Regions from separate parts of the Acidovorax sp. SRI_002 genome, predicted to be linked through region 2. Evidence: predicted binding sites of a transcription regulator. Region 2 holds the regulator's gene; the other holds the start of a gene.

Region 1 (4,734 bases), on a different contig from region 2:
GAAAAGCAGGCCACCGGCCACGCACGGGGCAAAGTGCTGATTCGCACCCCCGGCTGAACAAGGAGGTCAACCATGACAACCAAGAATCCGGAAGTGGTTTTGGTCACCGGCGCTGGCTCCGGCATCGGACGTGCCATTGCCCTGGCACTGGCGCGCGCTGGACACAAGGTGGTCGCGAGCATGCGGGAACCTGAAGGCCGCAACGCCGGGCGCAGCCTGGCTCTGCGCCAGTTGGCCGAGACGGAGGGGCTACGCCTGCAGGTACTCGAACTCGACGTGCTGTCGGAGACAGCGTGTCGCGCCGCAGTGGACGCCATCGAGGCCGAACACGGTCGGCTCGACGTGGTGGTCAACAACGCCGGCATGCTGATGACCGGCGTTACCGAAGCTTTCTCGGTGGAGCAGGTGGCCCGCATCATCGACACCAACGCTCTGTCCTGGCTGCGGGTCAACCGCGCGGTATTGCCGGTGATGCGGCGCCAGGGCCGTGGTGTACTGATGTATGTCGGCAGCACCACCTCGCGCCTGCACGAGCCCTGTATTGGCCCTTACGTGGCCAGCAAGGCTGCCGGTGATGCTTTGGCCGAAGCCATGGCGATGGAGGTCCGGCCCATGGGTATCGAGAGCATCATGCTGGTTCCGGGCGCGTTCACGCAGGGCACGGAGCATTTCGCAGATGCTCATAGTCCAGCCTATCCTGCCATCGTCCGGCAATACGGCCCCTTGGCTGAACGTCTGCAAACGCTCGGCGGCAAGCTAGACGCTATCGACGCAAAACTCGGCGGTGCACTGGATGTATCGGCCGTCGGCAGGGCGGCCGTGCATGCACTGGCCCATCCGCGCGGCAGCCGACCGTATCGCGTCACTGTGGATGGGCAGCAAAAGGGCACGGAGGCCATCGATCGCGTTTACCACGAGAAGCAAAGCGCATTTCTGCAGCGACTCGGCCTGGGAGATATGGTCCTGCCATGCGCCTAGGCACCACTCCTAAACCAACCAAATTTACAAGAAGTTCTCCATGAGCCCACCCTCCACCCGCGCCGCCATCGTGACCGGTGCGTCACGCGGCATCGGCCGTGACATCGCCTTGCGGCTGGCGCAAGACGGCCATGCCGTGGCTGTCGGCTATGCGCACGACCCGGCAAAGGCACAGGAAGTGGTAACCGCCATCGTAAACGGCGGTGGTCGTGCCCTCGCCATTCAGGCCGACGTGTCCGCGCAGGACGATGTCGAACGCCTGTTCTCAACCGCTCAATCGGCCTTCGGCCGGCTGGATGCGGTGGTCTGCAGTGCCGGCGTCATGGGTATGGCAACGGTGCGAATGGAAAACGTCGCGGATTTCGACTCCATGATGGCGGTCAACGCCCGCGGCACCTTCCTGGTGCTGGCGAAGGCTGCGGAAACGCTGGCCGAAGGCGGACGCATCGTGGCGCTCTCAAGCAGCGTCATTGCCAAGGCCTCGCCCGGCTATGGTCCATACATCGCGTCGAAGGCTGCCGTGGAAGGCTTGGTCCATGTGCTGGCCAACGAGCTGCGCGGGCGCGGCATTACCGTCAATGCCGTGGCACCTGGACCGGTCGCCACCGAGTTGTTTTTTAAGGGCAAGACCGAAGAGCAGGTGGCGATGCTGTCCAAAATGGCGCCGCTGGAGCGGCTGGGTGAACCCACAGACATCGCAGGCGCCGTCTCGTTCCTTTTGGGCCCTGACGGCGGCTGGGTGCATGGGCAGGTGCTGCGGGTAAACGGCGGATTCGCCTAAAGCCGCGCCCGTTCGCCCACTTCACTAATGTCTGCTTTGGACCGATTGCGTATGTCCAATGACAGCTGATCAACGACAGCAATCAGCCTTAGGCTGACGTAGTAGCAACCAAGTCACTGTCGAATGCAGCCGATAGTTTGCACTTACTTCTATTTTTTCAATTCTGATTCTTTGCGGCTCAGAGGGTGGTAAACAGATCACGTGCCCAGTCCCTGCGCGCCAGCGGGTCGTCAAATCTAAAGTTAAGTGGCGGAAAAACGAAAGTAGAGTGGCGTTCCGCAGCAGCCACCGCACCGCCCACCAGGTTCCGAAATCTGTAGGGCATCTTGAAACCGTCACAAATGCCCGTATCATTAGCACTCACCGCAGACGAGTGCTAACACCGCCTTGGCTGCCGGAAGTTTGGTAGCGCCTGGGCCTCCAGGCGCTGAGTACGTCAGCTTTTTACTGAAAACAGGAGCATTGCAATGAACCTTCGCCCTCTGCACGATCGCGTGATCGTCAAGCGTATCGAAAGCGAAACCACGACCGCCTCCGGCATCGTGATCCCTGACAACGCCGCTGAAAAGCCCGATCAAGGTGAAGTGCTGGCCGTCGGCCCCGGCAAGAAGAACGACAAGGGCGACGTGATCGCCCTGAACGTGAAGGTCGGTGACCGCGTTCTGTTCGGCAAGTACTCGGGCCAGACCGTCAAGGTCAACGGCGATGAGCTGCTGGTCATGAAGGAAGACGATCTGTTCGCAGTGGTCGAGAAGTAATTCTCCCGCTGATCCGCTCATCTTTTCATAGCTGCTACTGCTTACTGTATAAGCGCTAGCGGCCAATTTGAACCCAATTTTCAGGAGCTCCAAAATGGCAGCAAAAGACGTAGTTTTCGGCGGCGAAGCCCGCGCACGCATGGTTGAAGGCGTGAACATCCTGGCCAACGCGGTCAAGGTGACTCTGGGCCCCAAGGGTCGCAATGTGGTGCTGGAGCGCTCGTTCGGCGCCCCTACCGTGACCAAGGACGGTGTGTCCGTGGCCAAGGAAATCGAACTCAAGGACAAGCTGCAGAACATGGGCGCCCAGCTCGTGAAGGAAGTGGCCTCCAAGACCAGCGACAACGCTGGTGACGGCACCACCACCGCTACGGTGCTGGCACAAGCCATCGTTCGCGAAGGCTTCAAGTACGTGGCCGCTGGCATCAACCCGATGGACCTGAAGCGCGGTATCGACAAGGCTGTGACGGCCCTGGTTGCCGAGCTGAAGAAGGCTTCCAAGCCCACCACCACCTCCAAGGAAATCGCCCAAGTGGGTTCGATCTCCGCCAACTCCGACGAAACCATCGGCAAGCTGATCGCTGACGCCATGGACAAGGTTGGCAAGGAAGGCGTGATCACCGTGGAAGACGGCAAGTCGCTGGACAGCGAACTGGACGTCGTGGAAGGCATGCAGTTTGACCGCGGCTACCTGTCGCCCTACTTCATCAACAACCCCGAAAAGCAATCCGCGATTCTGGACAACCCCTTCGTGCTGCTGTTCGACAAGAAGATCAGCAACATCCGCGACCTGCTGCCTACGCTGGAGCAAGTTGCCAAGGCTGGCCGTCCCCTGCTGATCATTGCCGAAGAAGTCGAAGGCGAAGCCCTGGCTACGCTGGTGGTCAACACGATTCGCGGCATCCTGAAGGTTGTGGCTGTGAAGGCTCCAGGCTTTGGCGACCGTCGCAAGGCCATGCTGGAAGACATCGCCATCCTGACGGGCGGCAAGGTCATCGCTGAAGAAGTGGGCCTGACGCTCGAAAAGGTGACGCTGGCCGACCTGGGCCAAGCCAAGCGCATCGAAGTGGGCAAGGAAAACACCATCATCATCGACGGCGCTGGCGCTGCAGCTGACATCGAAGCCCGCGTCAAGCAAGTGCGCGTGCAGATCGAAGAAGCCACGTCCGACTACGACCGCGAAAAGCTGCAAGAGCGCGTGGCCAAGCTGGCTGGCGGCGTGGCCGTGATCAAGGTTGGCGCTGCCACCGAAGTCGAAATGAAGGAAAAGAAGGCCCGCGTGGAAGACGCACTGCACGCTACCCGTGCAGCTGTGGAAGAAGGCGTCGTGGCTGGCGGCGGCGTGGCTCTGCTGCGTGCCAAGCAAGCTGTGGGCGACTCGGTCAAGGGCGACAACGCTGACCAGGAAGCCGGTATCAAGCTGGTGCTCAAGGCCATCGAAGCGCCTCTGCGCGAAATCGTGAACAACGCTGGTGGCGAAGCCTCCGTCGTGGTGAACGCTGTGTTGGCCGGCAAGGGCAACTACGGCTTCAACGCCTCGAACGACACCTACGGCGACATGCTCGAACTGGGCATTCTGGACCCCACGAAGGTCACCCGTACTGCCCTGCAAAACGCTGCCTCCGTGGCATCGTTGCTGCTGACGACCGAAGCCATGGTTGCTGAAGCGCCCAAGGACGAGGCCGGCGCTGGCGGCGGCATGCCCGACATGGGTGGCATGGGTGGCATGGGCGGCATGGGCATGTAATGGCCGGCCGCTCCGGGTGGAACCCAGGTTCTGCCCGGTAGCCCCAAAAAAACCCCGCAGGTTGCAAAACCTGCGGGGTTTTTTCCTTGCCGGGCCGACATCCACGGGTGAATGCCGCCGGTGCAGCAGATCGCCCCGATGGGTCGGTCAGAACCTGTAGGTCGCGCTCAGCACCACATTGCGCCGTGTCGCCCACCAGCAGTCACCACGCGCCAGACAGGTGCTCATGTACTTCTTGTCGGCCAGGTTGCTGATATTGAGCGCGTAGCGCCAGTCCTGGCTGTCGTAGGCCAGCAGCGCATCCACCACACCGGCCGCCGGAACCTTCGGCCCCGTGCCGTCGCGGAACGACGACAGCCAGCGGTACCCCGCACCGGCCGAGAAGCCGCGCACGCCGCCAATGGAGAACCGGTACACGCCCCACACGGCCGCCTGGTGGCGCGGCAGGTTTTCCAGCAGCGGATCGACGT
Region 2 (4,734 bases):
GTGCTCGCCCGCGTGGCCGCTGAACTGGCCAATTCAGAAGCTGACATCACCCATGTGGACATGGATGACGAGGCGGCCCTCGACACCACGGACTTGCGCTTCATTGTGGCGGTGCGAGATCAGACCCACCTCGAAACCGCACTGCGCAACTTGCGGCGCACCCAGGCCGTCATTCGCGCTGCACGCATCACCCCGCAGGCCACGTAAGCACTTCACAGCGCTGAGCGGCGCCATCAACCCATGCTGGGCTTGGCGCAAAGCGGCGCTGCGGACCCCGCTCAGTCCGCATGCGCGGCGCGCTGCGGATACTGCACTGCCACCACTTCAAGGCTTCGCACGCCTCCTGGCGTAGGCAGCAGCACCTCGTCACCCACATGGGCCTTCAAGAGCGCACGCGCCACCGGCGAGATCCAGCTCACCTGCGATTCCCGGCTGTCTGCCTCATCGATGCCCATGATGGTGATCGTGCGCTTTATACCTTCGTCATCGATGTACGTGACTGTGGAGCCGAAAAACACCTGATTGCTGCCCGCATGCAGGCTGGGATCCACCACTTCGGCAATCTCGAGCCGCTTGGTGAGAAAGCGGATGCGCCGATCAATCTCTCGCAAACGTTTCTTGCCGTAGAGATAGTCGCCATTTTCAGACCGATCTCCGTTGCTGGCAGCCCAGTGCACGGCTTCGACCACTTTGGGCCGCTCGTTGTCAATCAGGTCCAGCAACTCATCACGCAGGCGCGCGTATCCTGCCGGAGTGATGTAGTTCTTGCCGCCCGCAGGCAACGCAGGCAACACCAATTCATCCTCATCGGAAGCATCGGTTTCTTTGGTAAAGGCCTTGCTCATGGAAGATCTCCCCCGTCAGCGAGAAACGCTTTGACAAATGAAAAAGCCTGCAATCTTGCGATTGCAGGCTTTAAACATTGGTGCGGCTGGCAGGAATCGAACCCACGACCCCTTGGTTCGTAGCCAAGTACTCTATCCAGCTGAGCTACAGCCGCTAAGCTTCGAATTATAGCATGATTTCTTGGCAACCCTTGAAATCAACTTTTTTCACTGTAACCATGCCGCATGGGCCTGACCAGCAAAAGCTCAACTCAACGCAAGCCGCAATTGTAATGCACTCCAGCGACTCCAAAAGAAGAAAGGCGCACATTGCGACAAGAAAACTGGCCGTGATCGTGATGATCGCCCATTCGAATGAATGGGTGGTAGGGCGTGTTGGACTTGAACCAACGACCAAAGGATTATGAGTCCTCTGCTCTAACCAACTGAGCTAACGCCCCAAGCCATGCTCCAGCGCTATACAACGGGGCAAGCGCCGTATTGTAGGGGCTTTACTTGCGATGGCTGAGTGCGTTGGACACCAGCTTTGATGTGATGTCCACGATCTGAATCATCCGGTCGTACGGCATGCGCGTGGGGCCGATCACGCCTAGCGTCCCGACCACTTTGCCGTCCACCTCATACGGAGCACTGACGATGGACAGCTCTTCAAAAGGCACGACATGGCTTTCACCGCCAATGTAGATGCGTACTCCCTCGGCCTGGCTGGAGATATCCAGCAACCGCAGAATCTGGGTTTTCTGTTCGAACAGATCGAAGGCACGTCGCAAGTTGCCCATGTCGCTGGAGAAATCACTGACCGCCAGCAGGTTGCGCTCACCAGAAATCACGACCTCGTCTTGCGCTTGGGACAAAGCCTCAGACCCCACATTCACCGCAGCCTGCATGAGCGAAGCGATCTCGCCGCGCAGCACATCCACCTCAGATTTCAGGCGCTCACGCACTTGCTCCATCGCAAGCCCCGCGTAATGCGCGTTCAGAAAGTTGGAAGCCTCGATGAGTTGCGACTGGGAGTAGTCCACGTCCGTGAAGATGACGCGATTTTGAACGTCGCCCTCGGGCGAAACGATGATGACCAAAAATCTTCGCTCGGACAGCCTCAAGAACTCGATATGGCGGAACACCGATGTTCTGCGTGGTGCCATAACGACACCGACGAACTGCGAAAGATTGGATAGCAACTGGGCAGCGTTGGCGATCACCTTTTGCGGCTGTTCGGGCGCAAGCTGGGGAGGGGTTAGAGGGTCCCGCTGCACTGTCAGCATGGTGTCCACAAACAGCCGATAACCTCGTGCAGTAGGAATGCGACCGGCTGAGGTGTGGGGACTCGCGATCAGCCCTAACTCCTCCAGATCCGCCATGACGTTACGGATAGTGGCTGGAGATAAATCCAGCCCAGACGCGCGCGACAACGTGCGGGATCCGACGGGCTGCCCATCGGCGATGTAGCGCTCGACCAGCGCTTTGAGCAACAACTTGGCACGGTCATCGAGCATGGAATGATTTTAATGATGTAATTTCGCGATGACGTCCAATTTCCGCCATGTCGCACTGATAGGCAAGTACCAAGCTTCTTCGGCGGGCTCCATCGGTGAAAGCTCCCGCCAGGCCCTGGAAGACATCGCCCATTTTCTTGAACGCCAGGGTTGCGAAGTGATGCTGGAAGCTGAGACCGCAAGCAACACCGGGCTCACACACTATCCAGTCCTGAATGTAGACGAGATAGGCAGTCGATGCGATCTGGGCCTGGTGGTCGGGGGTGACGGCACCATGCTGGGCATAGGTCGGCGGCTCGCCCGGTTTGGGACACCCCTGATCGGCATCAACCAGGGACGGCTTGGCTTCATCACCGACATTCCTTTCGATACCTATCAGGCCACTCTGCCCCCCATGCTCCAGGGCGAATACGAGGAAGACTTGCGACCGCTGATGCACGCAACGGTCGTGCGCGACGAGCGCGTCGTCTTCGAAGCCCTCGCGATGAACGATGTCGTTGTGAACCGAGGCGCGACTTCAGGCATGGTGGAATTGCGGGTCGAGGTCGGCGGCCGATTTGTGGCGAACCAACGCGCAGACGGGCTCATCATCGCCTCACCCACAGGGTCAACGGCGTATTCGCTGTCAGCCGGTGGCCCCATGCTTCATCCCTCCATTCCTGGATGGGTGCTGGTGCCCATCGCCCCTCATACGCTCTCCAACCGACCGATTGTTCTGTCGGATGCCACCGAGGTGGCGGTTGAGGTTGTGAGTGGTCGGGATGTCAGTGCCAACTTTGACATGCAGTCACTGGCCTCACTGCTACATGGTGACCGCATTCTGGTGAAAAGGTCAGAGCACTGCGTGCGGTTTCTCCATCCTCAAGGCTGGAACTACTTTGCCACCCTGCGCAAAAAATTGCGCTGGAACGAAGGGGGCTCCTGACCATGGCGCTCCGGCGGATTACCCTGCGCGATTTTGTGATCGTTCAAGCGCTTGAACTTGACCTAAGTTCCGGTTTCACCGTGCTGACGGGAGAAACAGGCGCTGGGAAATCCATCCTGATTGATGCACTGCAACTCGTTTTGGGCGCACGCTCCGATGCAGGTGTGGTTCGCGAAGGCGCTGACAAAGCGGATCTTTGCGCTGAGTTCGATTGCCCACCCCATCTCCAGCCATGGCTCGAGGACGCGGGTTTTGACATTGATGAGCTGTTGCTTTTGCGTCGGACCGTGGACTCTCAGGGCAAAAGCAGGGCTTGGATCAATGGCACCCCAGCCACTGCTGCCCAGCTGCGGACTTTGGGAGACAGCCTGCTAGACATCCACGGGCAGCATGCTTGGCAAAGCCTTACAAGACCCGACTCGGTACGCGGCCTGCTGGACGCATTTGCAGGGGTGCACACAGCAGAAACCGCAGCGCTCTGGGCCCAATGGCGAAAGAATCAAAAAGCCCTGGAGCAAGCACGCCTAGCCCAGGCTAATTTGCAGCAGGAAAGTGAGCGTCTGCAATGGCAGATCAACGAGGTGGACAAGCTCGCACCCATTGATGGCGAATGGGAAGAACTCGACGCACAACATAAACGCCTCTCACATGCGCAGGCGCTGCTGGAAGGGGCAGAGGGCGCCATCCAAGCCCTCCAAGATGAAGATGCTGGTGCACTGACTGGGCTTGCACGCGCGCACGATCTTCTCCAAAGCCACGAGCATATTGAGCCCGAGTTCGCACCGCTCGCAGACATCCTTTCTTCCAGCCTCGCACAAGCCAGCGACGTGCTCCACTCGCTGCAGCTGTATCTGAGGCACGTGGAAATAGATCCACAGCGTCTGGCCGAACTCGACACCCGCATTTCGCTCTGGATGACCTTGGCACGCCGTTACAAGCGCACGCCAGCAGAGCTGCCGGCTCTACACCAGAGCTGGAAGGAGGAGATGCGCCGGCTGGACGCAGCGACAGATCTGGAACGACTGGAGACCGCCGAGGTCGCCAGTGCCAAGGCCTACCACGCGTCGGCACGCGTGCTGTCTCTGGGTCGCGCCAAAGCCGCCCCGAAACTGTCTCACGCCATTACCCAAGCCATGCAGGGCCTGGGCATGGAGGGAGGTAAATTCGAGGTTTCCATGACCAAGGCCTCAGAGCCCTCGCACCACGGTATCGATGACGTGGTATTCCTCGTCGCGGGCCATCCCGGGATGACACCCAAACCCATCGGCAAAGTCGCATCGGGCGGCGAACTCTCCCGCATTTCGCTGGCCATCGCTGTAACAACCAGTGAATTGGGTATGGCCCCCACGCTCATCTTTGATGAAGTGGACTCTGGCGTAGGGGGGGCGGTGGCTGAAACAGTGGGGCGGCTGATGCAGCAGCTTGGCAGCGACCGTCAGGTGCTCGCGGTCACCCACCTGCCGCAGGT

What was found. The regulator HrcA, encoded in region 2, represses chaperone genes, less so after heat shock. The targets are predictions, from matches to a motif close to TTAGCACTCNNNNNNNNNGAGTGCTAA.
Region 1: AC2YJX_RS25805 (co-chaperone GroES) is a predicted target of HrcA. The motif match lies at 2,113-2,139, and genes of this name have one in related genera.

The regions. Positions count from the first base shown of each region.
Region 1 is NZ_JBYCZW010000012.1:27,867-32,600, forward strand. Features, by position in the region: gene AC2YJX_RS25790 (NADP-dependent oxidoreductase) at 1-57, shown strand, start outside; gene AC2YJX_RS25795 (SDR family NAD(P)-dependent oxidoreductase) at 73-978, shown strand; gene AC2YJX_RS25800 (SDR family oxidoreductase) at 1,019-1,759, shown strand; gene AC2YJX_RS25805 (co-chaperone GroES) at 2,227-2,517, shown strand; gene groL (chaperonin GroEL) at 2,612-4,264, shown strand; gene AC2YJX_RS25815 (TonB-dependent siderophore receptor) at 4,412-4,734, opposite strand, start outside.
Region 2 is NZ_JBYCZW010000002.1:490,078-494,811, reverse strand. Features, by position in the region: gene AC2YJX_RS07245 (RelA/SpoT family protein) at 1-207, shown strand, start outside; gene greB (transcription elongation factor GreB) at 279-845, opposite strand; tRNA gene AC2YJX_RS07235 (tRNA-Arg) at 924-1,000, opposite strand; tRNA gene AC2YJX_RS07230 (tRNA-Ile) at 1,209-1,285, opposite strand; gene hrcA (heat-inducible transcriptional repressor HrcA) at 1,337-2,341, opposite strand; gene AC2YJX_RS07220 (NAD kinase) at 2,370-3,266, shown strand; gene recN (DNA repair protein RecN) at 3,269-4,734, shown strand, end outside.